Regions from separate parts of the Geodermatophilus sp. SYSU D00703 genome, predicted to be linked through region 1. Evidence: predicted binding sites of a transcription regulator. Region 1 holds the regulator's gene; each other region holds the start of a gene.

Region 1 (7,096 bases):
GCGCGCGGTCGTCGGTCCTGCCGGGCGGGCCGGGGCTCAGGCGCGGACGACGCCGTCGACGCGCGGGCTGCGCGGCCGCGGCACCCGGTCCCCCAGGCGCATCGGGCGGGTGAGGCAGTCGACCTCGAGCCGCGGCGGGACGGCCACCGCCTGGAGGTCGACGCGGGTGTCGTCGTCCGCAGCCCGGTGCCTCCCGGCCACCGCGGGTGCACGATGGCGGCCCGGGAAGCCGACGCCGATCGCGGGCATCTCCGCCGTGACGTCCCCACCGTGCCGGCGTCGGTGCCGAACCGGAGCCGATGCGTCGGACTGCCGCACCTCCGGCGCGCCGAGCACCCCGGCGACGAGCCGCTCCCGCGCGGCGGCTCGCCTCAGGTCGACCGGCAGCGATCCGGCTCCGTCGCCGCGCCCCGCCGCGGCAGGGGCGACGACCGCGAGAGGCGGCTCGGGCAGGCGCAGGTCGGTCAGCGCGGTCCAGATCTCGCGCACGACCCCGGCGACAGCCACGCGGACCCAGACCTCACAGGGGCCCTGCGGGTCGTGGCGCCAGCCGAGGATCGAGCCCGGCCACCAGGCGCCCTCCACGGACACGTCGACCGACTGCGACTGCTGGGTGAAGACCGCTGCTCGGCCTCCGGACGTCCACGACACGCCCCTGACGTTAAGCGCGCGACGACCACTCTGCGTCAACGACCTCGTACGGAGGGTTGACGAACCTGACCACTCCGCCTTGTCGGCCTCTGGCGCCACGCCGGGCGCGAGCGACCCGAGCGCCGCCGTCGCGCCGGGCTCAGGGCAGCTGCAGGACCTGACCGGGGACGACCCGGGCGCCGTCGAGGTCGTTCAGCTCCTCGATCGCGTCGACCACGGCCCGCACGTCCTGGTCCGGACCGGCGAAGTCGGTGGCGATCGACCACACGCTGTCCCCGGCCTGGACGACGACGCTGCGCTCGCCCGCCAGTTGCAGCTCGCCGCCACCCCCGGCCACCAGCGGGCTGAGCCAGGAGCCCAGCGCCACGCCGAGGCCCAGCGTGAGGACCACCGACAACCGGCGCGCCCGCCGGGTCAGTCGCAGCGGCGACGCCGCGGCCCGGCCCACCGGACCGCACCCACCGCGCACGGGACGGGCCGCCGGCGCACCGGGCACGGCCGCTCCGGCCGGACGCGCCGGCGCCGGCCGCGTTCCGCGGGGCCGGGTGGGCGCGGGCCGGGCGACCGTCGCAGCCGCCGACCGCACCCCCTCCACCCCCGGCGAGCGGGGCACCGCCGGTGCCGGAGGCCGGCAGGCGCCCACGCGGGACGGGGTCGTCCGCGCCCCCGAGGACCGCGGCGCCTCGCCCTCGTCGCCACCCGGCACCGCGCGCAGCCGGGGCCGCCAGGGCACCTGCACCGCGTCGTCGAAGTCCAACACCGCCTGCCGCACGCTTCCCACGACCACTCCTCCCGTAGCCCCGCCGACCGTCGAACGTCTGTTCGATTCGAACGTCTGTGCGATGTCTACCGGATGGGTCCGACAAACACCACGGCAGCTCGCCGGTCGTTTCGAACACGTGTTTGATCGAGCGCGCCGGGCACGCTACGGTCGTCCCGACGGACGAGACGTGCTGCGACAGCAGCCGGCGAGGAGGCGACGGTGGCGGACAAGAGCGGGACGTCGGGGAGCCGCCGGAGGACGGCAGGCAGGCCCGCGGCGACCGAGACGGCATCCGTGCGCACCTTCCCGGACCGGAGCGAGGCCGGGGACGGCCTGACCCAGCGGCAGCGCCGCGTGCTCGAGGTCATCCGCGACTCGATCGACCGCCGGGGGTACCCGCCGTCGGTCCGGGAGATCGGTGAGGCCGTCGGCCTCTCCTCGGCCTCCTCGGTGGCCCACCAGCTGACGGTGCTGCAGAAGAAGGGCTGGCTGCGCCGCGACCCCAACCGGCCGCGGGCACTCGACGTCCGCCTGCCCGGCGACGCGCCGGCCGAGCTCGTCGCCCCGGCCGCGCCGGCCGGCGCCGAGGAGGGTCCCGCCCCGACGTACGTGCCCCTGGTGGGCCGGATCGCCGCCGGTGGCCCGGTGCTCGCCGAGCAGGCCGTCGAGGACGTCTTCCCGCTGCCGCGCGAACTCGTCGGCGAGGGCACCCTGTTCATGCTCAAGGTGGCCGGTGACTCCATGGTCGAGGCCGCCATCTGCGACGGCGACTGGGTCGTGGTCCGCCAGCAGCCGACGGCCGAGAACGGCGAGATCGTCGCAGCGATGATCGACGGCGAGGCGACGGTCAAGACCTACAAGCGCCGCGACGGCCACGTGTGGCTGCTGCCGCACAACCCCGCGTACGAGCCGATCCCCGGTGACGAGGCGACCATCCTGGGCCGGGTCGTCACCGTCCTGCGCCGGGTCTGACCCGAACCCGCCGTCCCGGGCTCAGGAGCGGCGGCGCAGCCGCCCGCCGATCCACACGAGCACGGCGGCGACGGCCGCGGCGATGACCCCTGCCACGATCGCGGTTCCCCCGCCGTCGTCGGTGCTAAGCAGGTCCGGGAGCGAGCCGTCGGTGTGCGCGCTCGCGGCAGCGGGGGTGGGGAGCGCACCCAGCGGGACGACGGTGACGTCGGTCGGCAGCCCCTCGCTGGCCACGACCAGCCCGGTTGCGTCGGCGGTGAAGCTGATGGCCTCGCCCTGCGGCGACTCGGGCAGCGGCAGCCGGACGGGGTCGGCGGCCAGCGCACCGGCCACGTCCGAGCCCGACAGCGGCCACACGTAGGCGTCGGTGTAGGTGCGCAGCGCGAGCAGGCGACCGTCGGCCGAGACCGCTCCGCCGGTGACCATGAGCTGGCCCGCGCGCCCGACGGGGCCGCCCGGGGTCCCGGTGAGCGTGAACTCGACGCCGGCCACCTCGGTGAGGCCGACCGTGCCGGCGTCGACGAGGTCACTGACCGGGCGGTAGACCTTGCTCGCGCCGAGCACCTCCTTGGTCACCAGGTAGGGCGTGCCGTCGGGGGCGAGCAGGAGCGCCTCCACGTCCCGCGGCCCCTGCGGGAACGCCAGCCGGTACACGGCGGTGCCGTCGTCCGGTCGCAGCGCGAGCAGGGCGACGGTCTCCCGCGTGCCGTTGTTGTCGCCGGTGTCGGCCAGCCACACCGTCCCGTCGGTGCCGACCGCCAGGTCCTCGGGATCGAAGGGGTCCACCGGCGCGCTGCGCACGTCGACCACCTGGCAGGCGGTGTCGAGGACGTGGACGTCGACGCGGTCCCCGCCGTCGTTGATGGCCAGCATGCGGTCGCCCACCACGACCAGCCCGGAGAGCTCCGGCAGGCGAGGATCGGTGATCTGGCACCGCGTGCTGGGCTCGGCGGCCTCCTCGGCGTGGGCAGGCACCGCGGCACCGACGGCCAGCGTCAGCGCGAGGACCGTCCCCGCGGCCAGACGCCGCCCCGGGGTGCCGCTACGCGGACGGGTGGCCAGCTCGGGCACCCACCCAGCGTGACAGCACTGCTGCGTCCAGTGCGTGAACCACGCCCAGCAACAGGATGCCGACCGCCGCCCCGACCACGGCGTCGGTGACCCAGTGGAAGTCCAGGGACACCATGGCCACGCCCGTCGCGACGGGACCGGCGACGCTGAGCAGGCGGAACATCCGCTGCACGCCGGGTGCCAGCCGGAACTCCACGGCCTGCCACCGCGCGACTCCCCACATGAGGACGGCGTTGGCCACGTGTCCGGAGGGGTAGGAGGCGCCGTCCCGGTAGAAGAACGACCCCGGGTAGGCCGGCGCGGTCCGCCCGGTCCCGTACTTGAAGCCGTAGACGACGACGGTCAGCAGCGCCAGCGCGACCAGCACCCGGAGCAGCGGCACGACGGTGCGGCGCCGCCACAGCAGGTAGCCCACGAGGCCCGCCAGGACGATCAGGATGAAGCCGCGCCCGCCGAGCTGCGTGACCGCCCAGACCGGCCAGTACGCAGCGGAGTCCTTGAGGTCCCAGGAGCTGACCACCTCGGAGACCCGCAGGTCCATCCGTTCCAGGACGCCGCGGCTGAGCAGGTCCGCGGTCACCCCGACGGTGACGAGCAGCGCCGTGACGAGCAGCCACCACGGCGGCCGGCCGACGGAGACCACCCGCTCAGCGGGCGGGGTCGCGACGTCCTGGTCCGGCGGGCGCTCGCCCGGCCGTCGCCGCACCGCGCCGCTGGTCACGCCCTCACGGTACCGGGACGTGACCCGATCGTGACCTCGGCCGACCGAGGCGCGCCGCCCCCGGTCAGCCGACCGGAGCGGCGAACTCCTCCAGCGCGGCGGCGAGCGAGCCGTCGACCCGGGCGGTCAGCCGCGTCCCGTCGGCCTCGTGCTCCTCCCGGAGCACCTCACCGTCGCGGTGCACACGGGCGACGAGGTCGCCGCGGTCGTAGGGCACCAGCACGTCGACGTCGACGTCCGGCCGCGGCAGGCGCGCGGCGACGATCTCGCGGAGCTGCTCGATCCCCGCGCCGGTCCGCGCCGAGACCCACACCGCGCCGGGCAGCGCCCGGCGGAGCGTGAGGATGTCCTCCTCGGTCATCGCGTCGACCTTGTTGACGACGATCAGCTCCGGCACCGCCGAGGCGTCGATCTCCTGCAGGACGACGTGGACGGCGTCGATCTGGCCGAGCGGGTCGGCGTCGGAGCCGTCGACGACGTGCAGCAGCAGGTCGGCGGCGGCCACCTCCTCGAGCGTCGACCGGAAGGCGTCGACCAGCTGGTGCGGCAGGTGCCGCACGAAGCCGACGGTGTCGGTGAGCGTGTACTCCCGGCCGTCCGGGGACTGCGCCCGGCGCACCGTCGGGTCGAGGGTGGCGAACAGGGCGTTCTCCACCAGCACCCCGGCGCCCGTGAGCCGGTTGAGCAGGCTGGACTTGCCGGCGTTGGTGTAGCCGGCGATCGCCACGCTCGGGACGGCGTTGCGCCCGCGGCTGCTGCGCTGGGTCGCCCGCGCGGTCGCCATGCCGGCGATCTCCCGCCGCAGCTTGCTCACCCGCGCGCGGATGCGCCGCCGGTCAGTCTCGATCTTCGTCTCACCCGGACCGCGGGTACCGATGCCCCCACCGCCGGCGACGCGGCCACCGGCCTGCCGGGACAGCGACTCACCCCACCCGCGCAGCCGCGGGAGCATGTACTGCATCTGGGCCAGCTCGACCTGCGCCTTGCCCTCCCGGCTCGACGCGTGCTGGGCGAAGATGTCGAGGATCAGCGCGGTCCGGTCGACCACCTTGACCTTGAGGAGCTTCTCCAGCGCGTTCAGCTGGCCGGGCGTCAGCTCGCCGTCGCAGATCACCGTGTCGGCCCCGACCGAGGCCACGACGTCACGGATCTCGGCGGCCTTGCCCGACCCCACGTAGGTGCCGGCGTCGGGCCGCTCACGCCGCTGGCTCACCGCCTCGAGGACCTGCGAGCCGGCGGTCTCGGCCAGCGCGGCGAGCTCGGCCAGGGAGCGGTCGGCGTCGGCCTGCGTCCCCTCGGTCCAGACACCGACCAGCACGACGCGCTCCAGGCGCAGCCGGCGGTACTCGACCTCGGTGACGTCGGCGAGCTCGGTGGACAGGCCCGCGACGCGGCGCAGCGCGCCGCGCGCCTCCAGGTCGTAGGAGCCGGTCGTGTCCTCCGCCTCGTCCCACTGCTCGGCGGGACGGGTCGCCTCCTCCGCCGGCTCCGGGGCGGCCCGCAGGGCCCGTTCCTCGGCGCCGTCGCGAGCGGCGCGGTTCTGTGCTGTCGTCATCGTGTCCAGCGTGGCACGCCCCACCTGCCGGGGCATCTGAGTTGTCATCGCCCGGTACAACACCGCGGTCGCCCAGGACCATCCCCACGCGTGACCGCGATCCGGCCGGGTAGGGGCTGAATCCGACGACCACGAGGAGGCGCCGAGCATGACCGAGAGCGGCAGCAGCAGCCTGAGCGGCGACGAGGAGCTCGAGGACCCGGGCCGCGACCCCAAGGGCCTCAACCCGCCGCGCAACCCGCTGGGCGCCGGCCCGGACCAGGACAGCGGTCGCGGACGGCCGTCGGGCAGCCCCGGCACCGCCGGCGAGTCGATGATGCCGGACGCCCCGGAGGGCGAGGAGACCCCGAAGAGCTGAGCGACGCCCCGCGGCTCAGCTCGCCAGCCACTCGGTGGTCAGCTCGCCGGCGGCCACCACCACGGCCGGGCCGGTGAGCACCGTCGTCGTCGCGTCGACGCGGACGGTGAGCCGGCCGCCGGGGACGTCGACGGTCACCGTCCCGGTGTCGGCCCCGCCCGCCTCGAGGGCCGCCCACGCCGCCGCGCAGGCACCGGTGCCGCACGAGCGGGTCTCCCCCACGCCCCGCTCCGACACCCGCAGCCGGACGTGCGCGGCGGGGGTGAGCACGTTCACGAACTCGACGTTGACCCCGTCGGGGAACAGCCCGGGGTCGACGTCCGGCGCCGTCCCGAGGTCGAGCGTGTCGACGTCGACGTCGGTGAGGCAGGCCAGGTGCGGGTTGCCCATCGACACCGCGCGCCCGGGGAAGGCCACCCCGTCCAGCCGCGCCGCCCCGTGCCCGAAGGGCCGGGCGGGCCCCATGTCGACCCAGTAGCCGCCGTCAGGAGCCACGCCCACCCGGCGCGGGCCGCCGCGGGTGCCGACCAGGACGCCGGCCTCGCAGGCGGCGCGGTCCAGGAGGCCCTCGGTCACCAGGACGTGCAGGAACAGCCTGATGCCGTTGCCGCACATCTCGGCGTGCGAGCCGTCGGCGTTGCGGTGGTCCATGAACCACTCGCACTGCCCGAGCGCCTCGCCGAGCACCGCGGGCGCGTCGGGCACGTGCACGCTGCGGACGACGCGCAGCACGCCGTCCCCACCGAGACCGGACCGCCGCTCGCACAGCCGGTGGACCATTGCGGCGTCCAGCCGGTCCTCCGGCCAGGCCGTGCCCTCGGGGTCGGGCAGGACGACGAAGTCGTTCTCCGTGCCGTGGCCGACCAGCACCCGGTTCGCAGTCACCGGCCGATCGTACGAGCGGTGATAAGCGCCTCCGCGGCGTCGACCAGGTCGGGGCGGGCGGCGTCGAGCCAGGTGGTCGCGGCGTCGCGGCGGAACCACGAGCGCTGCCTGCGGACGAAG
Region 2 (7,096 bases), on a different contig from region 1:
TGCCGATGGCGCCGGCGATCAGGCCGGCCTGCAGCTGCTCCTCACCGAGCTCGGTGGAGATCGACTGCGCGGTCGCCTGGGTGAAGGTCAGCGGCAGCGCGCCGTAGCGCAGCTGGTTGGCCAGCTGCTCGGCCTCCTGCTGCGTGAACTGCCCGGTGATCGTCGTCTGCCCGTTGATCGCGCCCTGGATGGTGGGCGCCGACACGACCCGGCCGTCGAGGGTGAAGGCGACGTTCTTGCCGATGTTCGCGGCGGTGTAGGTCGCCCAGGTCTCGCGCCCGGTGGAGTTGAAGTCCAGCAGCACGACCCACTCGGCGGTGGCCTGCTGGGTGCCGGCCTGGGCGTTGACGATGTCGGTGCCCTCGAGGATCGCCGGGCCGAGCAGGTACTTGAACTGGCCGTCCTCCGAGCAGGCCGCGACGAAGTCCTCGGGCCGGTCGACGGCGGCCTCCGGGTCGGTGGTGTCGCAGGTCAGGGTGGCGTAGGCCGCCTGCGCCTGCTCCTGGGTCACCGGCGGGGCGTCCGGATCGGGGATCGACGGGTCGGCGACCGCCCCGTCGGTGGGGGTGGCTGCGTCCGTCGGGGCGGCGGAGTCGGTCGGGGCCGCGCTGTCGGTCGGCGTGGCGCCGTCGGTCGGTGTAGCCGCGTCGGTGGGCGTCGTCCCGTCGGTGGGGGCGGCGCTGTCCTCGGCGGCCGGGGTGGCCGGCTCCGGACCGGAGACCACCGGGCGGAACCGCAGCTGCGCGGTCTGCCCCAGTTCGCGGGCCTGGTCGCCGTCGTCCCCGGGGACGGAGATGACGATGTTCGAGTCGCCCTCGGTGACCACCTCGGCCTCGGCCACACCGAGGCCGTTGACGCGCTGCTCGATGATCTGCCGGGCGAGCTCGAGGTCCTCGGGAGCGGGGGCCTGCCCGTCGGGGGTGCGCGCGGAGAGGGTGACCGTCGTCCCACCGCGCAGGTCCAGCCCGAGCTGGGGGGTGCGGGTGTCGCCGGTGAGGAAGATCAGGCCGTAGAGGACGGCGATGATCAGCACGAACGCGCCGAAGTACCGGCGCGCGGGCAGCTGACGCTGGGCCACGGGGGGCTACCGGCTCAGTGCGCCCGGTCGGCCGGACCGCCGTCGGCCGGGCCGTTGGCGTCGTCCCCCGGGACGGCGGGACCGTCGGCGGCCGGGCCGGCCACGGCGGGCCGGCGGACCTCGAGGATCGCCTGCCGCGCGAAGGTGACCACCACGCCCGGGGCGATCTCCAGGTCGACGGTTGTGTCGCCCAGGGCGGCGACCGTGCCGTGCAGCCCGGCGGTCGTCATGACCGGGGTGCCCGGGGTCAGCGACTCCTGCATCGCCTGGGCCTGGGCCTGCGCCCGCTTGCGCTGCCGGGCGGGCAGCACGATGAGCAGGACGAAGGCCAGGGCCAGGAGGACGAGCGGGAAGTACTGCTCCACGACAGATGTGCCTCTCTACCGCGCGGCGTTCCGCGGTGGGTGCGGCCCGGGACGGGACCGCTCGGGTACGGCGGCTGTGGCGCGCCGCGTCATCCGCGTGCAGCGACCGGGCAGGACGCGCGCGGCCGCGGCCGGACGAGTTGCGCGCCAGCGCTCCGCAGTCTATGCGTCGAACAGCGTCTCTGACGACGAACCGGGGGCCGGTGGGTCGACCGTGACCCTCCCGAGGGGGATGCCGCCCCGGGGGACCGGCTGGCCCAGGTGCTGCCAGGCCGCCTCGGTGGCGACCCGTCCCCGCGGCGTCCGGGCCAGCAGGCCGGCGCGGACGAGGAACGGCTCGCAGACCTCCTCGACGGTGTGCGGCTCCTCCCCCACCGCGACCGCCAGCGTCGCGACGCCGACCGGACCGCCCCCGAACCGCATCACCAGCGCCTCCAGGACGGCGCGGTCGAGCCGGTCGAGGCCCAGGTGGTCGACGTCGTAGAGCGCCAGCGCCGCCTCGGCGACCTCCCGGGTGACCCGGCCGTCGGCCCGCACCTCGGCGTAGTCGCGGACCCGGCGCAGCAGCCGGTTGGCGATGCGCGGCGTGCCGCGGGACCGCCCGGCGATCTCCGCGGACCCCTCCTCGGTCAGCTCCACGCCCAGCAGCGACGCGCTGCGGGCCAGCACCCGCCGCAGCTCGGCCGGCTCGTAGAACTCCATCTGCCCGACGAAGCCGAACCGGTCGCGCAGCGGACCGGTGAGCAGGCCGGCGCGGGTGGTGGCGCCGACCAGCGTGAACGGGTTGATGTCCAGCGGGATGGCGGTGGCGCCGGGCCCCTTGCCGACCACGACGTCGACGCGGAAGTCCTCCATCGCCATGTACAGCAGTTCCTCGGCGGGCCGGGCGATCCGGTGGATCTCGTCGATGAACAGGACGTCGCCGGGGCCCAGGTTGGACAGCATCGCGGCGAGGTCACCGGAGCGCTCGATCGCGGGACCGCTGGTGATCTTCACCGAGGTGCCCAGCTCGGCGCCGATGATCAGCGCGAGGCTGGTCTTGCCCAGCCCGGGCGGGCCGGACAGCAGCACGTGGTCCGGCGGCCGGCCGCGCCGCTTGGCGCCCTCCAGCACCAGTTCCAGCTGGCGGGCGACCTTGGGCTGGCCGATGAAGTCGCCCAGCGAGTGCGGCCGCAGGGCCGACTCGACGACCCGTTCCTCGTCACCGGCCTGCGCCGAGACGGAGTAGTCACGGGTGGACCCCTCGGCCGGCTCCGCGGACAGGCCGCGGTCGAACGGGGCGCTCACGGCCTACCCAGCAGCCGGAGCGCCTGGCGCAGCAGCACCGCCACCTCGACGGAGCCGGTGTCGGCGACCTGCTCGTCGGCGATCGGCGCCAGCTGGGCGACCGCGGTCTCGGCCTCCTTGCTGGTCCACCCCAGACCGACCAGGGCCGAGGTGAGCTGGTCGCGCCACGGCGCGACGGGGGTGACCGACGGCAGGCCTGCGGGCGCGGCCGCGCCGTCCAGCTGCGTGTCGGTGGTCGTGGCACCCAACCGGTCGCGCAGTTCCAGGATCAGCCGCTCGGCGCCCTTCTTGCCGATGCCGGGCACCTGCATGAGCGCCTTGACGTCGGCCATCGACACCGCGCGCCGGACCTCCCGCGGCGGGTGGATGGCCAGCACCGCCTGCGCCAGCCGGGGCCCCACGCCGTTGGCCGTCTGCAGCAGCTCGAACAGCTGCCGCTCGTCGTCGTCGGCGAAGCCGTAGAGGGTCAGCGAGTCCTCGCGGACGACGAGGCTGGTCGCCAGCCGGGCGGACTCCCCCACCTGCAGCCGGGCGATGGTGCCCGGCGTGCACTGCACCGCGAGTCCGACGCCGCCGACCTCGACCACGGCGCCGTCCGGGGAAACGGCGGCGACCCGGCCGTTCACGCTCGCGATCACCGGGACACCCCCGTCCACCGGGGCAGGGTCGTCGACCGCACGGGGGCGCCGATCCCGCCGGCCAGCGCGGCGTGCCGCAGCCGCTGCTGCGCAGGCCCGCGCCAGGCGTGGCAGACGGCCAGCGCCAGCGCGTCCGCGGCGTCGGCGGGCTTGGGCGGGGACGACAGCCCCAGCACCCGGGTGACCATGAGGGTGACCTGCTCCTTGTCGGCTCGGCCGCTGCCGGAGATGGCGGCCTTGACCTCGCTGGGCGTGTGCCAGGCGACCGGCCGGTCGGCCTGCGCCGCGGCCAGCGCGGCGACGCCGGCGGCCTGGGCGGTGCCGGTGGCGGTGCCCTTGTTGTTCTGGGTGAACACCCGCTCGATCGCCACGACGTCGGGGCGGTGCTCGCGCAGCAGAGCGGTGACCGCGGTGTGCAGCTCCAGCAGCCGCAGCTCGAGGTCGAGCTCCGCGGCGGTGCGGACCACGCCCACGCCGACCGCCGTGGGACGGGCGCCGGGCCGCCCGTCGACCACGCCCCACCCGCACCGGGTGAGGCCCGGGTCGATGCCGAGCACCCGCATGGAGGAGCCTCCCGCCGTCAGCCGAACTGGTGTTCGACCCACGCTAACCGTCCGGGACGACGAGACGGCGCGACACGCCCACGGCCTCCCTGCACGGTCCCACCCCGAGGCTGCGAGGGGTGGGGGGCGGGGAGGTCCTTCAGCCGACCTTCTCGAGCACCTCGTCGGAGACGTCGTAGTTCGCGTACACGTTCTGCACGTCGTCGCAGTCCTCGAGGGCGTCGATGAGCCGGAAGACCTTGCCCGCCGCCTCCTCGTCGAGCTCGACGGTGACGCTCGGCACGAACCCGGCCTCGGCCGAGTCGTAGTCGAGCCCGGCGTCCTGCAGCGCGGTCCGGACGGCGACGAGGTCCGTCGGCTCGCTGATGACCTCGAACGAGTCGCCCTGGTCGCGGACCTCCTCCGCGCCGGCGTCGAGCACGGCCATCAGGACGCTGTCCTCGTCCACGCCGTCGGCCTTGGGCACCACGACGACGCCCTTGCGGGAGAACAGGTAGGAGACCGAGCCCGGGTCGGCCATCGAGCCGCCGTTGCGGGTCATCGCCGTCCGCACCTCGGAGGCGGCGCGGTTGCGGTTGTCGGTGAGGCACTCGACCAGCACCGCCACCCCGGCGGCCGCGTAGCCCTCGTACATGATCGTCTGCCAGTCGGCCCCGCCGGCCTCGAGACCCGCGCCGCGCTTGACCGCGCGGTCGATGTTGTCGTTCGGGACCGAGGACTTCTTCGCCTTCTGGATGGCGTCGTAGAGCGTCGGGTTGCCGCCGGGGTCACCGCCGCCGACCCGCGCCGCGACCTCGACGTTCTTGATCAGCTTGGCGAAGAGCTTGCCGCGCTTGGCGTCGATCGCGGCCTTCTTGTGCTTCGTCGTCGCCCACTTGGAGTGGCCGCTCACGAGTCCTCCTCGCTGGCGCTCGTCGGCCGCGTTCGCGGCCCCGCTGCTGTGCTCATCGGTGAGCTCGCGAGCTCGCTCACGGCAATCCCCTCTCGTTCCCGGCTGCGGAGCCGGCCCCCTCGGCCAGGTGGCTGCGGACGACGTCGACGAACAACGCGTGCACGCGGCGGTCCCCCGTCAGCTCGGGGTGGAAGCTGGTGGCCACCAGGTCGCCCTGGCGGACGGCGACGATCCTACCGTCGGCGTGTCCCCCGACGACCCGGCCGAGGACCTGCACGCCCGCGCCGGCCTCCTCCACCCACGGCGCCCGGATGAACACGGCGTGCACCGGGCCGCCCTCGAGGCCCTCGAACCGGACCTCGGACTCGAAGGAGTCCACCTGGCGGCCGAAGGCGTTGCGCCGCACGGTGACGTCGAGCCCGCCGACGGTCACCTGGTCCGGCGGTGCGTCGAGCAGCCGGTCGGCGAGCATGATCATCCCCGCGCAGGAGCCGTAGGACGGCAGCCCGCCGGCGATCGCCGCGCGCAGCGGTTCGAGCAGCCCGAAGCGGACGGCCAGCCGGGCCATGGTCGTGGACTCCCCGCCCGGGAGCACCAGGCCGTGGACGGCGGCCAGCTCCTCCGGACGGCGGACGGTCACCGGTTCGGCGCCCAGGGCGGACAGCACGGCCAGGTGCTCGCGGACGTCGCCCTGCAGCGCGAGCACACCGATGACGGGGACCTCGGGCACGACGAGACAGGCTACGGCCCGGCCGCCCGGCGCGAGCTCCAGGTCAGCAGCCGCTCCAGCGGGCCCCGGCCGAGCCGCAGCCGCCACACCGTGGCCAGCAGCAGCGCGGTGACGGTGAACCACAGCCACGACCCCCAGTCGTCGGACGAGTCGACGCCCAGTGCCCAGATCGCGACGATCTGCGCGGTGTAGACCGACAGCGCCATCGCGCCCACCGCCCCCAGCGGGAGGGTCACCCGCGGCAACCGGTCCGCGAGGACCAGGCACAGCCCGAGGACCGCGACCGCGACACCCGCGGAGCCGACCACCTCGAACGGCGTCCCGCTGTGCGGCTCCGCCCCGGCGAACCAGGCCGTCTCCCACTCGCCGGAGCGGCCGAAGCCCGCCTCCATCCCGGCGAACCGCCGGCCGGGGCCGGCCAGCCGGGCGCTCAGCCACCCGCCGCCGTACCCGAGCGCCGCGGCCAGCACCCCGCCGGTGACCAGACCCGCCCGCACCCGGGCGGCGCGCAGGTCGAGCCGGCCGACCGCCAGCCCCACCAGCACGAACGCCAGCCAGATGACCGCCGGGTAGTGCCCGGTGACGAGCAGCCAGGCGAACGGACCGCCCTCCTCGTCGCGGGCGGTCGCGAACCGGCCCACGGCGAGGACGACCGGCGGAGCGGCCAGCGCGACGACCCCGGCCGCGAGCAGCAACCGCCGCGGCGACCAGCGCAGGAACGGCAGCGCCAGCACGAAGAGGACCGCGTAGACCTCGAGGATGATCGCGACGAAGGTGTCCAGCAGCTCCAGGACACCGCCGATGGCGAACACCCAGGCGGCCCGGACGAGGACGCGCGTGCGGGCCCGGGACAGCTCCCGGCCGGTGTCCGGGGCGGCGCCGCCGGACAGCAGGGCGAGTGACACGCCGGCGAGCGTCGCGAAGAGGATCGACGACCGGCCGTCGACGACCGCGCTCCACGTGGCGGGGTCCCACGCCAGGTCCCCGGTCCGGCCCAGGTGCGCCCCGAACATGCCCAGGACCGCCAGCCCGCGGGCGACGTCGACACCGGCCACGCGGCCGGGCCGGCCGGGGACCTGCCGATCGGTGGTGCGCTCCCGCTCCAGGGTCACGCCGCGAGGGTAGGGGCGCTCCCTGCGCGGTCGGACCGGACCGGGTGCGGGGTCACCAGCCGCGGGTGGCGTACCGCTCGGACTCGGGCAGCGTGGTGACGTTGATGCCGACCATGGCCTCGCCCAGGCCGCGGGACACCTTCGCGATCACGGCGGGGTCGTCGAAGAAGGTGGTGGCCTGCACGATCGCCGCGGCCCGTTGCGCCGGGTTCCCGGACTTGAAGATGCCCGAGCCGACGAACACGCCCTCGGCGCCCAGCTGCACCATCATCGCCGCGTCCGCCGGGGTGGCGATGCCGCCGGCGGTGAACAGCACCACCGGCAGCTTGCCCCGCCGGGCGACCTCGGCGACCAGCTCGTAGGGGGCGCGCAGCTCCTTGGCCGCGACGAACAGCTCGGTCGCGTCCAGGGTGGCCAGCCGCCGGATGCCG
Region 3 (7,096 bases), on a different contig from region 1:
AGGGCGAGCGTGACCTCGCCGGGCAGGGTCCGGCTGGCGTACGCCGCCCCGACGCCGCCCATCTCCTCCCCGGTCGTGCAGACCAGGTGGACGTCGGCGGGCGGCCGGGCGCCGCGCTGGCGCAGGAGCCTGGCCGCCGCGACCAGCGCGGTCAGGGCGGCCCGGTCGTCGAGGAAGTAGGAGCCGACGAAGTCCCCGAACTCGACGAGCGTGCGCCGGTTGCGGTGGACACAGACGCGGGTGCCCGGGTGCACGCCCGCGGCGGCCAGTTCCTCGGGCGTGCGGCCGGTGAACGCGGCGACGTGCGTCCACTGCATCGCCTGGTCCCCGCCGTCCGGCTTGGTCTGCCAGACGCGCGCGGTCTCCGGGGTGGTGTGCTCGGAGCCGAGCAGGAGCACCGCGGTGAGCGTCTCCTTGTCGCCGAGCACGGTCAGCGGGCCGAGGCCGAAGTTGCCGGGGTACATCGTGCCGAGCTGGCTCAACCGCAGGGAGCCGTCCGGTTCGACCCGCTTGACGATCATCGACAGCTCGTCCATGTGCGCCATCACCCGAACGACCGGAGCGTCCGCGGCGCCCGTCCCCCGCAGGAGGGCGACCAGGTTGCCGGCGGCGTCGACGTCGAGCTCGTCGACCAGGGGGGCCAGCTCCCGCCGGCATACCTCGCGGACCTCGTCCTCCTGACCGCCGGGGCCGTAGGCGTACAGCAGCTCCTGGAGCAGCTCGCGGTCGTCGGGGGACACGGTTCTCCTCGGGGACGGTGGCCGGACGCCGCGCCTCTACCCCTGCGCGTCCCCGGGATAGTCCTCGAACCTCGCCGAGCCGTCCGGGTCCACCGTGATCCGGCCCGGACCGCCGTCCAGGCCCGCCACCGCGACCACGACCGGCCGCAGCCGCGGCCGCGCGACCTCTCGGAACAGGAAGGCCACCACCTCGCGCAGGACGTCCTGCGCGAGGTGGTGGCCACGGAACGGGTGCTCGCCGCCCTCGACCGTGAGCACCGCGGCGGTGTCCGCCTCGAAGCGCAGCCGAGCCTCCGCCGGTGGTCCCCACTCGGCGCGGAGCACCGCCAGCTCCGCGGCGTGCCGTGCCCGGTGCCGGCGGGTGAGGAGGCGGAACTGCTGGTCGAGGACGATGGCCGCCGCCGCCGCGTCCAGGCCGAACTCACGCTGGAGGCCGTCCAGCGCGGCCTCGTCGTCCGCCGCCTCCTGCAGGACCCGCACGAGGCGCACCGGGTCGGCCAGGGCGGTGTCGATCGCGGCGAGGGCGGCCAGCCGCTGTCCGCGGGCGTCGGTCACCGGGGCGCCCGCAGGCGCCGCACGGCGAGGCTGCCGGCTGCGATCGCCAGGGCCGCTGTCACCGCTCCGGCTGCCAGCAGCCCGGTGTGCGGGCCGCCCGGCGACGCGGTCCCCGCCGTGCCCGGTCGCGGGTCGCCGGGGGTGGCGCTGCCGGTGAGGTCCGCGACCTGCGCCTCCGACTCCGGCGTCGTCCTCGTCGTGCCGCCGCAGAGGTCCGCGACGAGGGGACCTTCCCCGCCGGACCGGGTCGCGAGGACCAGGAACGGTCCGTCCCCGGAGAGTTCGAGGCCGCAGCTGGCGCCCGAGGCGGCCGAGACGACGCCCTGCGCCTCCGCGACGTCGCCCTTCCACACCGACTCGACGGCGAAGACGTGCAGCGCCGGGTCCCCGCTGCTCGACCGGCCGGACACCTCCCGGGACACCAGGCGGCCGGTGAAGACGGCGTCGGCCCGCTGCAGCTGCGCGGCGAGCGGTTCCCCCACGCAGCTGCACGCCGACGCAGGCGCGGCCAGGGCCCACCCGGTCACCAGCAGCACCAGGGCCACGAGCAGGGAGGACGTCGTCCGGCGCACGAGCCGGAGCATCCACCCGGCCGCTGCCCGCGGCCAGTGGCGGGCGTGCGCGACCGCGGGCACGCTGACCGCGTGGACGACGTCGACGGGCGGCTCGAGGCGGCGATCGTGACGTTGCTCGACGTCCGGCGGGCCGGCGCGACGATCTGTCCCTCGGAGGCCGCCCGCGCGGTCGACCCGGCGGGCTGGCGCGAGCTCATGCCTGCGGCGCGCGCGGCAGCTGGGCGGCTCGCGGCGGCGGGACGCGTGGTGGTGACCCAGGGCGGTGCAGCGGTCGACGTGGTCACCGCGCGCGGACCCGTGCGCATCCGCAGGTCCCACTGAGGAGAGCGACAGCCCGCCGCCGATGGTCGTGCCCGCGCTGGTGCGTCCGTCCGCAGGTCGGGGCGGCGGGGTCAGGCTGCTGCGGGTAGGGGTGGGCCGGTCGGGACCTCGGTGCCGTCGGGGCGCCGGGTGCGCCGGCGTCCGTCGGGTCGTCGGTCGACGCGGAAGCCGTGGTGGACCTTGGTGCGGTGCCGCTCGCAGAGGAGAGCGCTGTTCTCCAGTGACGTCTCGCCGCCGTGGATCCACTCCAGCAGGTGGTGGACGTCGCACCACCCCGTGGGGGCGCCGCAGCCGGCGAACACGCAGCCGCCGTCGCGCACCTCCACCGCCCGGCGGAGATGCGGAGGGACGAGGCGGAGGGTGCGGCCGTGGTCCAGCGGCGCCCCGTCGGGGCCCAGCACGATCCGGGTGACCTGGGCGTCGCAGGCCAGCCACCGGGCCCGCGCCGCGGAGAGCACCGCCCCGAAGCCGGTCTCGGCCGTCCCGTGAGGTTCGGATCCCCAGATCACGGGATTGTCCACAGATCTCTACCGAGGGTTGACGCGGACTTCTGTTGAGGGCCCACAGCCGCCGGAACGTCGGGACTCGAGGCGGTGATGACCATGCGGGTGGGCGGGTGTGCGGCACAGTGGGCGCCGATGGTGCAGGCCGAACGGGGAGTGGAGATGGGCACGCTCGACCGTGGCCCCGGGGGGACGGCTCGCCGCGACGCGACCCGGGGGCGGACTTCCTCGGTCAGCACTCCAGCGTGGGGAACGACGCGGGCCTCGAACGGGCGACCGTGAGGCGGTGGCTCAGGCCTGCACCAGCAGTACCTGCCGATCGTGACCGGCGCGGACCGACCGGGGGTGCCGTGCGCGCCTCGCGGCCGCCGGGTGCTTGCTGCAGCGCGGGTTCGGCGGCCACGGCGCGCGTCCGGCGGTCACGGGCGCGCGATCGTGAGGCGGCGGCTCACTCCGTGCCGGCGGCGCGGTCGAGCAGCGGGGCCATCCGGTGGTCGACCAGCCGGCGCAGGGCCAGGGCGGTGTCGGTCCGCTGGACCCCGGGGATCGTCAGCACGTGCTCGGTGATCCGCCAGAGGTCGTCGGCGTCGGTGGCCACCACGCGGACCAGCAGGTCGGCGACGCCGGACAGCGCGGTGACCTCGAGGACCTCGGGGATCTGCGCCAACGCCTGGCCGACGTCGGCCAGGCTGCGCTGGACGACCTGCACGGTCACGTACGCCCCCAGCCGGTAGCCGAGCGCCTCCGGGTGCACCCGCGCGTCGAACGGGGCCAGCGCCCCGCTGCCCTCCAGCCGGGCCAGCCGTGCCTGCACGGTGTTGCGCGCCAGTCCGAGTCGCTGCGACAGCGCCATGACCGTGGCGCGCGGGTCCTCGGTCAGGGCCTGCAGCAGGCGGGCGTCGGTGGCGTCGAGGGCCGGCACGTTGCTCAGTCTGTCATGCGTGGACGTGCGAGTACCGAGCAATCTGCGCACCAGGTGGGATCACTCTTGCGCACAACGGTGGAGCGGTGATCTTCTCGCCAGGGCCCGGGTCGTGCCACGATGTGTGAGTGGCGCCACACCCCGGCGCCGCGAGACGTCCAGCACCGCCAGCGCCGGCGACCCCGGCTGCTGCGGCCGACGGCGAGGAGATGCCCGTGAGCCTGTCGAGCGCGGCCACCGAGGTGGTCGACCCGGTACCCGGGGCCGGGGCGCCCCACCTGCCCCAGCAGCCGGACCTCGTGCAGCTGCTGACCCCCGAGGGTGAGCGGGTCGAGCACCCCGAGTACTCGATCGACGTCAGCGACGAGGAGCTCCGCGGCCTGTACCGCGACCTGGTGCTGGTCCGCCGGTGGGACGTCGAGGCGACCGCCCTGCAGCGCCAGGGCGAGCTGGGCATCTGGGCCTCCCTGCTCGGCCAGGAGGCCGCCCAGATCGGCGCCGGCCGCGCGCTGCACCCCGACGACATGGCGTTCCCGACCTACCGGGAGCACGGGGTGGCGTGGACCCGCGGGATCGACCCGCTGCACGTCATCAGCCTGTTCCGCGGCGTCGACAACGGCGGCTGGGACCCCGTCGCCACCCACTTCAACCTCTACACCGTCGTCATCGGGGCGCAGTGCCTGCACGCGACCGGCTACGCGATGGGCCTGCAACGCGACGGCGCGGAGGCCGCCGCGCTGGCCTTCCTCGGCGACGGCGCGACCAGCCAGGGCGAGGTCAACGAGGCGATGATCTGGGCGGCCAGCTTCTCCGCCCCGGTCGTCTTCTTCTGCCAGAACAACCAGTACGCGATCAGCGTCCCGCTGGAGCGCCAGTCGCGGGTGCCGCTCTACCAGCGGGCCGCCGGCTTCGGTTTCCCCGGCGTCCGGGTCGACGGCAACGACGTCCTCGCCGTCCTGGCTGTGACCCGGGCGGCGCTGGCCGCCGCCCGGGACGGGCAGGGGCCGACGTTCATCGAGGCGTTCACCTACCGGATGGGCGCGCACACCACCTCCGACGACCCGACGCGCTACCGCCTCGCCAGCGAGTTGGAGGAGTGGAAGCTGCGTGACCCCATCGCCCGGCTCAAGGCGTACCTGTCCCGCAGCGGCGTCGCCGACCACGACTTCTTCGACGCCGTCGAGGCCGAGGCCGACGACCTGGCCAAGCGGATCCGCAGCGGCACGGTGGAGATGCCCGACCCGCCGGGGACGGCGATGTTCGACCAGGTCTACGCCGAGCAGACCCCGCCGCTGGCCGCCCAGCGAGCCGAGTTCGAGGCCTACCAGGCGAGCTTCGAGGGAGCGGCGGAGTGAGCGCCCAGACCCTGACCATCGGCAAGGCGCTCAACCTCGGCCTGCGCCGGGCCATGGAGGACGACGCCAAGGTCGTGCTCATGGGGGAGGACATCGGCCGGCTCGGCGGGGTCTTCCGGATCACCGACGGCCTGCAGAAGGACTTCGGCGAGGACCGCGTCGTCGACACCCCGCTGGCCGAGGCCGGCATCCTCGGCACCGCCGTCGGCCTGGCCATGCGCGGCTACCGGCCGGTCTGCGAGATCCAGTTCGACGGGTTCGTCTTCCCCGCCTACAACCAGATCGTCACCCAGGTCGCCAAGATCCACGCCCGCTCCCGCGGCAAGCTGGCGATGCCGATCGTCATCCGCATCCCCTTCGGCGGTGGCATCGGCGCGGTCGAGCACCACAGCGAGAGCCCCGAGGCCTACTTCGGGCACACCCCGGGCCTGAAGGTCGTGGCCGTGAGCAACCCGGTGGACGCCTACTGGGGCATCCAGCAGGCCATCGCCCACCCCGACCCGATCGTCTTCCTCGAGCCCAAGCGCCGGTACTGGGAGAAGGCCGAGGTGGACACCGACGCGACGCCGGGTCCGCTGTTCGCCTCCCGGGTCGTCCGCGGCGGGGACGACGTCACCGTCTGCGCGTACGGCCCGATGGTGAAGACGGCGCTGCAGGCGGCCGAGGCGGCCGAGGAGGAGGGCCGCTCGCTCGAGGTGGTCGACCTGCGCACGCTCAGCCCGCTCGACCTCGACCCGGTCTTCGACTCGGTGCGGCGCACCGGCCGCTGCGTCGTCGTCCACGAGGCGCCGGTGACCCTCGGCCTCGGCGCGGAGATCGCCGCACGCGTCACCGAGACCTGCTTCCACTCGCTGGAGGCGCCGGTGCTGCGGGTCGGGGGCTACGACACCCCGTACCCGCCGTCGAAGCTCGAGGAGGAGTACCTCCCCGACCTCGACCGGGTGCTCGACGCCGTCGACCGCGCGATGGGGTTCTGAGCCATGGCGCTGCGTCAGTTCAAGCTGCCGGACGTCGGTGAGGGGCTCACCGAGGGCGAGATCCTGCAGTGGCTGGTCGCCGTCGGTGACACGGTCACGATCAACCAGCCCCTGTGCGAGGTGGAGACGGCCAAGGCCGCCGTCGAGCTGCCCTCGCCGTACGCGGGCACGGTCACCGAGCTGCTGCACGAGGCCGGGACGACGGTCGACGTCGGCACGCCGATCATCACCATCGACACCGGCGGGGACGCCGGACCGGCCCCGGCGCCGGCCGCGGACCAGCCGGCCGCAGACGAGACCGCCGCGAACGAGACCGCCGCGGACCAGCCCGCCGCCGGGCTCATCGGCGGCGCGGCCCCCGGCGGGCGCACCGCGGTGCTGGTCGGCTACGGGCCGCGCACCACCGAGGCCCGCCGGCGGCCGCGGCGCGCCGTCCACCACCACGCGGCGCCGACGCCGCTGGCCGGGTCCGCCGACGACGGCTCCCGGACGACGCCGCTGCTGACCACCGCGCCCGACGCCCGCACCAAGCCGGTCCGGCACGGCGGGCTGGAGGTCGGCCGGGCCGCCGAGGCGCACGCCGCGGTGGAGGAGGCGGCGACCGCGCGGGGAGCCGCGCCCGGGCACGGCCGGCCGCGGCCCCTGGCCAAGCCGCCGGTGCGCAAGCTGGCCAAGGACCTCGGGGTCGACCTGACCACGCTGAGCGGCAGCGGCGACGGCGGGGTCATCACCCGCGCCGACGTCCAGGCCGCCGCGGCGGGCGTGACGCCCGCGCAGGAGGCGGCCGCCGCCCTCCAGGGGGCGTTCGACACCGGCACGGCGGGCCCGGCGCAGCGGATCCCGATCAAGGGCGTGCGCAAGCACACCGCCGCCGCGATGGTGGCCAGCGCCTTCACCGCACCGCACGTCACGGAGTTCCTCACCGTCGACGTCACCCGGATGATGAAGCTGCGCACCCGGCTGGCGGCGCGGCCGGAGTTCGCCGGGGTCAAGGTCAGCCCGCTGCTGTTCGTCGCCAAGGCGCTGCTGCTCGCCGCGCGGCGGCACCCGATGGTCAACAGCTCGTGGGACGAGGCGGCGCAGGAGATCGTCGTCCACGGGCAGGTGAACCTCGGCATCGCCGCGGCGACGCCGCGCGGCCTGGTCGT
Region 4 (7,096 bases), on a different contig from region 1:
TGGTCATCCGCCCGGGCGCGGACTGGCGCGGCCACGTGCCCGGTCAGTGGGTGCGGATCGGGGTCGACGTCGACGGCGTCCGCCAGTGGCGGGCCTACTCGCTGACCTCGCACCTGGGCCGCGCCGACGGCTGCATCAGCATCACCGTCAAGGCGATCCCCGACGGTCGGGTCAGCAACCACCTGGTGCGCCGGGTGACCCCGGGCACGATCGTGCAGCTCGACCAGGCCGCCGGCGAGTTCGTCGTCCCGCGGGAGCCGGAGAAGGTCCTGTTCGTCACCGCCGGTTCGGGCATCACCCCGGTCATGGGCATCCTGCGCAACCGCCCGGACCTCACCGACGTCGTCCTCGTGCACTCGGCCCCGACGCCGGACGACGTCGTCTTCGGGCCCGAGCTGCGCGCCATGGCCGCCGAGGGCCGGCTCCGGCTGGTGGAGCGGCACACGGACACCGAGGGCCTGCTCGACGCCGCCGGGATCGAGGCGCTGGTCCCCGACCTGGCCGAGCGGGCCACCTGGGCCTGTGGCCCCGTCGGGATGCTCGAGGCGTTGGAGGAGCACTGGACCGCTGCCGGCCTCGCCGCCCGGCTGTTCACCGAGCGCTTCCGGCCGGCCGTGGTCGTCGCCGGCGAGGGCGGCACGGTGTCCTTCACCAAGGCCGGCACGACCCTCGAGGCCGACGGCGCGACGCCGATCCTGGACGCCGCCGAGGAGGCCGGCGTCCTCATGCCCAGCGGCTGCCGCATGGGCATCTGCTTCGGCTGCGTGCTGCCCCTGCGCGAGGGCGCCGTCCGTGACCTGCGCACCGGCGAGGTCACCACGGCCGCCCCCGGGGACGGCGTCGTCGTCCAGACCTGCATCAGCGCCGCCGCCGGCGCCTGCTCCATCGACCACTGACCCCGTTCCCAAGAGCTCCCGGAGGACCCCGCATGACCGTCCTGCAGAAGAAGGCCGTCAACCCCATCGGCCACCTGACCGCCGACGACATCGAGCTGATCGGCAAGGAGCTCGACGAGATCCGCCAGGAGGTCATCGACTCCCGGGGCGAGGCCGACGCCGCCTACATCCGCAGGGTCATCGACGTCCACCGCAAGATCGAGCTGGGCAGCCGCGCCGTGCTGCTGGCCTCGGGGTTCCCGCCGGCCTGGATCATCGGGACGATCGGCCTCTCGGTGGCCAAGATCCTCGACAACATGGAGATCGGGCACAACATCCTGCACGGCCAGTGGGACTGGATGCGGGACCCGAAGATCCACTCCACGACGTGGGAGTGGGACATGGCCAGCCCGGCCGAGCAGTGGAAGCACTCGCACAACGAGCTGCACCACACGTACACGAACGTGATCGGCAAGGACAACGACCTCGGCTACGGCATCATGCGCGTCGACGAGGACCAGAAGTGGGTGCCGATGTACCTCGGGCAGCCGCTGTGGAGCTTCGTCAACGCCTGCTTCTTCGAGTACGGCATCGCGGCCTACGACCTCGAGCTCGGGGCCGTCATCGCGAAGAAGCAGACCAAGGACCCCGAGTTCCGCGCCCGGGCCAGGGCGGTGCTGCGCAAGATCGGCCGGCAGGCACGCAAGGACTACCTCGTGCACCCGCTCCTGTCCGGGCCCAACTTCCTGGCGACCCTGACGGCCAACTTCGTGGCCAACCTGGTGCGCAACCTGTGGTCGAACTCCGTCATCCTCTGCGGGCACTTCCCCGAGGGCGTGGAGACCTTCGAGAAGAGGTCCATCGACGGGGAGACCCGCGGCGAGTGGTACCTGCGGCAGATGCTCGGCTCGGCGAACATCTCCGGGTCCAAGGCCATGCACATCATGACCGGCAACCTGTCGCACCAGATCGAGCACCACCTCTTCCCCGACCTGCCGAGCAACCGGTACGCCGAGATCGCCCCGAAGGTGCGCGACCTGTTCGACCGCTACGGGCTCAACTACCACGCCGCGCCGCTGCCGAAGCAGGTCGCGTCGGCCTGGCACAAGATCATCCGGCTGTCGCTGCCGAACGGCTGGCTGGACCAGACCACCTGGCGGAACCTCTCGACGCAGCTGGCCAAGCTCTACAAGATGAGCACCGGCGGGCCGAAGACCCGCCGTCGCCTCCTGGCCGAGTGCGAGACGGCGGCGCGGGCGGCCGCCTGACCGGCGACACACCACCGCGGAGGGCGGGGGAGGCAGCAGCGGCTGCCCCCCGCCCTCCGTCGTCTCCGTCTGACACGCGGTCACCGGCACCGGGCGCCGGGCGCTCAGTGCCCCGCGCCGGGACTCCCGCCCCTGGCCGCCCGGTGGCACCACCGGTGGCATGTCCTCCTCACCACCGCACCGACGGGAGGACCACCATGGACGGCTACGTGCTGGAAGCCCGGTTGGCCGGCACGATCCCGATCGGCATCGTGCCCGAAGGACTGCGCCTGGACGTCGCGGTCGAGGGCACCATCACCGAGGGACCCATGGCCGGCGGCCGGGTGAGTGGTGTCGACCACCTGGTGATCCGCCGGGACGGCGTCGCCGTCCTGGACGTCCACGAGACGATCAGATTGCCCAGCGGCAGTGCGGTGTCCCTCCAGGTCCGCGGCTTCGCAACGCCGCCCTTCGCGATGCCACCGCTGGAGACGCTGGCAGCCCCCGACTTCGCGTGGCCTGACGTCGAGGTGCCCATCCACGGCGCAGTGACCATGCAAGCCGCTGAGCCGACGCTGGCCGCGGTCAACCACACGGTGTACGGCATGAACGGGACGGTGAACTTGGCCCGCGGCGAGGTCCGGGCCAGCGCCCGCAGCCTCGCCGCCGTGCCCGTGGGCTGACCCGACGTCGGCCGCGGGGCCGGTGTCCCCCGCCGTGCAGCGAGGGACACGCGAGAGGCCCGGAGCGGGACGCTCCGGGCCTCTCGGGGTGCTGGGGTCTGCCGTTCAGTTCGCCATGTCCACGAAGCGGCTGTAGTGGCCCTGGAAGGCGACGGTGACGTTCGCGGTCGGGCCGTTGCGGTGCTTGACCAGCATGATGTCGGCCTCGCCGGCCCGCGGGCTCTCCTTCTCGTACATGTCCTCGCGGTGGATCATCATGACCATGTCGGCGTCCTGCTCGATCGAGCCCGACTCGCGGAGATCGGACAGCATCGGCTTCTTGTCCTGACGCTGCTCGGAGCCACGGTTGAGCTGCGACATGGCGATGACCGGGACCTCGAGCTCCTTGGCCAGCAGCTTCAGCGCCCGGGAGAACTCCGAGACCTCCTGCTGGCGGCTCTCGACCTTCTTGCCCGACGTCATCAGCTGCAGGTAGTCGATGACGACGAGCTTGAGGTCGTTGCGCTGCTTGAGCCGCCGCGCCTTCGCCCGGATCTCCATCATCGTCATGTTCGGCGAGTCGTCGATGTAGAGCGGGGCGTCGGCGATCTCGCCCATCCGGCGGGCCAGCTTGGACCAGTCCTCGTCGGACAGCGTGCCGGCGCGCATGTGGTGCAACGGCACCTTCGCCTCCGCCGACAGCAGTCGCATGGTGATCTCGTGCTTGCTCATCTCGAGCGAGAATATGACCGCCGGCAGGTGGTGCTTCACCGTGGCCGACCGCGCGATGTCCAGTCCCAACGTCGACTTGCCCACACCAGGTCGAGCCGCGATGACCACCATCTGACCGGCCTGCAGACCGTTGGTGAGCTCGTCGAGGTCGCGGATGCCGGTGGGCACGCCGCGGGCGGTGCCTCCGCGGGAGGCGATGGCGTCCAGCTCGTCCATCGTCGGCTGCAGGACGTCCTCGAGGCGCGAGTAGTCCTCGCTCATCCGCTTCTCGGTGACCTCGTAGATCTCCTGCTGGGCCCGGTCGACGATGTCGTCCACGTCGCCCTTGCCGCCCGCGGCGCCGTAGCCCAGCTGGACCACGCGGGTGCCGGCCTCGACCAGCCGCCGCAGCGTCGCCTGCTCGGCCACGATCGCGGCGTAGTAGCCGGCGTTGGCGGCCGTCGGGGTCGACTGGATCAGCGTGTGCAGGTAGACCGCGCCGCCCATCTTCGACAGCTGGTCGGTGCGGTTGAGCTCGGCGGCGACCGTGATCGCGTCGGCCGGCTCACCCCGCCCGTACAGGTCGAGGATGCAGTCGTAGATCACCTGGTGCGCCGGCCGGTAGAAGTCGTTGCCGTGCAGCACCTCGACGACGTCGGCGATCGCGTCCTTGCTCAGCAGCATGCCGCCGAGCACCGACTGCTCCGCCGCGACGTCCTGGGGAGGCTGCCGGTCGTACTCCGGCGGCGTCGGGGACGGTCGGCTGAAGTCGTCGGCCACCGCCACGGTGGGTTCCTCCATCCACTCACCGGCGCACCCGCGAACAGACCCCGGCCGATCGACCGGGGCCTGGTGGGGGAAGCACCAGAAACGACGTACGCCTGACTCGAACGTGTGTTCGGGTCGTTGCTACCCCGGAGCACCGACAGTTCGGCCGTCCGGAGGCGCTGGAGAGGACGGTAGGAAGGGCGGACGGACCCGTCCAACACCGGTGTGCACCCCGTTCTGCACAACTTGTGGACAAGTCGGTGGACACAGACGTGTCGACATGTGGAGACAGCAGGGGACGGCCGTGGGGCTCGCCCCGTATCCCGCAGCTGACCTGCGCAGGGACGACCCACCGGGTGTGGACGGGAAAAACCCTGGTGAAATCCGGGTGTCGTCCCCCGGCGTGTCGCCGTCCCCGCTCAGGAACCCCACGAGTCACACGTCTGCGAGCACCCTCCGAGGCGGCCGGGAGGTCCACCATGGCGCGCGACACCGACCGTCGCGGCCCGCGCCGGCGGCCGTCGAGGGGAGGTCTCGTGGCAGTCACGCGCACACCCGTCAACCCCTGGCCCTGGTCGATCGCCTTCGGCTTCGACCAGGCCGCGCTCGTGGAGGGCGCGCGCCGCGTGCTCGTGTGCTCCGGTCAGGCCGCCGTGTCCGCCGACGGCGTGCCGCAGCACCCCGGGGACCTCGCTGCCCAGGTGGACCTGACCCTCGACAACATCGAGGCGGTGCTCCGGGACGGCGGCATGACGCTCGCCCACGTCCTCCGGATCAACGTCTTCACGACCGACGTCGACGGCATGATGGGTGCCTGGCCCGCCATCGCCGAGCGGTTCGCAGCAGCCGGCACGCGGCCGACGTCGACCCTCGTCGGGGTCACCCGGCTGGCCTTCCCGGAGCTGATGGTCGAGATCGAGGCCACCGCGGTCGACTGAGGCGGCCGACTGCGCCCCTGGAACGCCGCGAGGGGCGCCGGACCGGGGTCCGGCGCCCCTCGCGGGCTGCAGCGGCTGGGAGCCGCCCCCGTTCAGCCGGGGACGACCTCGATGGCCAGCTGGGTGGTCACCTCGGGGTGCACCCGCACGGTGACGGTGTGCTGACCCGTGGTCTTGATGCTGCTGGGCAGCTCCACCCGGCGACGGTCCAGCTCCGGGCCGCCGGCGGCGGTCACGGCGTTCACGACGTCGGCGGTGGTGACCCGGCCGAACAGCCGGCCGCCGTCACCGGCGCGGGCCGGCACGCGGACGGTCAGCCCGTTCAGGCGCCCGGCCACGGCCTGGGCCTCCTCGAGCGAGCGCACCTCGCGGACGGCGCGCGCCCGGCGGAGGGACTCGACCTGCTTCTCGGCACCGCGGGTGGCGACGATGGCCAGGCCGCGGGGCAGGAGGTAGTTGCGGGCGTACCCGCCCTTGACCTCCACGGTGTCACCGGAGGACCCGAGACCGGTGACCTCCTGCGTCAGGATCAGCTTCTGGGTGCTCATGGTCAGCGCGCCGTCGAGGTGTAGGGGAGCAGGGCCATCTCACGGCTGTTCTTGACGGCCGTGGCGACGTCCCGCTGGTGCTGGCTGCAGTTGCCGCTCACGCGGCGGGCACGGATCTTGCCGCGGTCGGAGATGAACTTCCGCAGCAGGGTCGTGTCCTTGTAGTCGATGTAGGTCGCCTTGTCCTTGCAGAACTGGCAGACCTTCTTCTTGGGCTTGCGAACGGGGGGCTTGGCCACCGGGGTTCTCCAGTTGCGAAGAGGTTCGGAGAGGGGGAACGGTGGGCCCCGTCCCGAGGCTCACCCCGAGCGTGCGAGGGGTGAGGAGGACGGGGCCCTCTTTCAGAAGGGCGGTTCGTCGGACGGCGGGGCCGGGGTCGACCACGGGTCGCTGGACCCGCCGCCGAAGCCGCCACCGCCACCACCGCCGCCGAAGCCGCCACCGCCCTCACCGCGGGAGGCCTTGGTGACCTTCGCGGTGGCGTAGCGGAGCGACGGGCCGACCTCGTCGACCTCGAGCTCGACGACGGTGCGCTTCTCGCCTTCCTTGGTCTCGAACGACCGCTGCTTGAGCCGGCCGGAGACGATCACCCGCGAACCGCGGGTCAGCGACTCGGCGACGTTCTCCGCCGCCTGCCGCCACACGTTGCAGCGCAGGAAGAGCGCCTCGCCGTCCTTCCACTCCTGCGACTGACGGTCGAAGGTCCGCGGCGTGGAGGCCACGGTGAAGTTGGCGACCGCGGCACCGGAGGGCGTGAAGCGCAGCTCCGGGTCCGACGTCAGGTTGCCGATGACGGTGATGACGGTCTCGCCGGCCATGGTCAGTGGACCTCGGGCCGCATCAGCTTGGTGCGCAGGACCGACTCGTTCAGGTTGAGCTGCCGGTCGAGCTCGGCGACCGCGGCGGGGTCGGCCTGGATGTCGATGACGGCGTAGATGCCCTCGATCTGCTTCTTGATCTCGTAGGCCAGCCGGCGGCGGCCCCAGATCTCGGTCTTGAAGGTGCCACCGGCGTTGGTGACGACGCTCAGGAACCGGTCGAGCGAGGGCGCGATGGTGCGCTCCTCGAGATCGGGGTCGAGGATGACCATCAGTTCGTAGTGACGCACGGAGAACCCCACCTCCTCTGGTCTGGGCGGCTGCAGTCGGTCTGCAGCAGGAGGGTCGTACACGCGTCGCGCGCCCCGACCGGTGACGGCCACCGGAGGAACGCGCTCCGCCCAGGCTACCAGTGCGGCGGCGAGGGCCGTCCGCGTCGTCCACAGGCCCGGGACCGTCGGCAGGGCGAACTAGGGTCGGCGGTGTGGGAGCTCACCCGATCGGCGTACACGTCGGCCCCGGCCTGACC

What was found. The regulator LexA, encoded in region 1, represses DNA repair genes until DNA is damaged. The targets are predictions, from matches to a motif close to TCGAACANNTGTTCGA.
Region 2: ruvC (crossover junction endodeoxyribonuclease RuvC) is a predicted target of LexA. The motif match lies at 3,953-3,968, and genes of this name have one in related genera.
Region 3: ACI782_RS13750 (DUF222 domain-containing protein) is a predicted target of LexA. The motif match lies at 2,959-2,974, and genes of this name have one in related genera.
Region 4: dnaB (replicative DNA helicase) is a predicted target of LexA. The motif match lies at 4,382-4,397, and genes of this name have one in related genera.

The regions. Positions count from the first base shown of each region.
Region 1 is NZ_JBJGYU010000013.1:77,050-84,145, forward strand. It holds gene ACI782_RS14400 (hypothetical protein) at 37-651, opposite strand; gene ACI782_RS14405 (LysM peptidoglycan-binding domain-containing protein) at 791-1,432, opposite strand; gene lexA (transcriptional repressor LexA) at 1,709-2,386, shown strand; gene ACI782_RS14415 (hypothetical protein) at 2,408-3,457, opposite strand; gene ACI782_RS14420 (phosphatase PAP2 family protein) at 3,429-4,178, opposite strand; gene hflX (GTPase HflX) at 4,243-5,733, opposite strand; gene ACI782_RS14430 (hypothetical protein) at 5,882-6,091, shown strand; gene dapF (diaminopimelate epimerase) at 6,107-6,976, opposite strand; gene miaA (tRNA (adenosine(37)-N6)-dimethylallyltransferase MiaA) at 6,973-7,096, opposite strand, start outside.
Region 2 is NZ_JBJGYU010000018.1:78,410-85,505, reverse strand. It holds gene secD (protein translocase subunit SecD) at 1-1,078, opposite strand, end outside; gene yajC (preprotein translocase subunit YajC) at 1,093-1,443, opposite strand; gene ruvB (Holliday junction branch migration DNA helicase RuvB) at 1,606-2,730, opposite strand; gene ruvA (Holliday junction branch migration protein RuvA) at 2,727-3,368, opposite strand; gene ruvC (crossover junction endodeoxyribonuclease RuvC) at 3,365-3,931, opposite strand; gene ACI782_RS17040 (YebC/PmpR family DNA-binding transcriptional regulator) at 4,071-4,823, opposite strand; gene pdxT (pyridoxal 5'-phosphate synthase glutaminase subunit PdxT) at 4,900-5,553, opposite strand; gene ACI782_RS17030 (heparan-alpha-glucosaminide N-acetyltransferase domain-containing protein) at 5,565-6,665, opposite strand; gene pdxS (pyridoxal 5'-phosphate synthase lyase subunit PdxS) at 6,718-7,096, opposite strand, start outside.
Region 3 is NZ_JBJGYU010000012.1:79,951-87,046, forward strand. It holds gene ACI782_RS13730 (M42 family metallopeptidase) at 1-740, opposite strand, end outside; gene ACI782_RS13735 (hypothetical protein) at 777-1,295, opposite strand; gene ACI782_RS13740 (hypothetical protein) at 1,292-1,930, opposite strand; gene ACI782_RS13745 (DUF3253 domain-containing protein) at 1,940-2,191, shown strand; gene ACI782_RS13750 (DUF222 domain-containing protein) at 2,263-2,700, opposite strand; gene ACI782_RS13755 (Lrp/AsnC family transcriptional regulator) at 3,143-3,616, opposite strand; gene pdhA (pyruvate dehydrogenase (acetyl-transferring) E1 component subunit alpha) at 3,832-4,971, shown strand; gene ACI782_RS13765 (alpha-ketoacid dehydrogenase subunit beta) at 4,968-5,948, shown strand; gene ACI782_RS13770 (dihydrolipoamide acetyltransferase family protein) at 5,952-7,096, shown strand, end outside.
Region 4 is NZ_JBJGYU010000002.1:218,325-225,420, reverse strand. It holds gene ACI782_RS04575 (ferredoxin reductase) at 1-896, shown strand, start outside; gene ACI782_RS04570 (fatty acid desaturase family protein) at 929-2,143, shown strand; gene ACI782_RS04565 (DUF3237 family protein) at 2,341-2,805, shown strand; gene dnaB (replicative DNA helicase) at 2,911-4,296, opposite strand; gene ACI782_RS04555 (RidA family protein) at 4,800-5,201, shown strand; gene rplI (50S ribosomal protein L9) at 5,294-5,749, opposite strand; gene rpsR (30S ribosomal protein S18) at 5,752-5,988, opposite strand; gene ACI782_RS04540 (single-stranded DNA-binding protein) at 6,091-6,567, opposite strand; gene rpsF (30S ribosomal protein S6) at 6,570-6,857, opposite strand; gene ACI782_RS04530 (deoxyribonuclease IV) at 7,052-7,096, shown strand, end outside.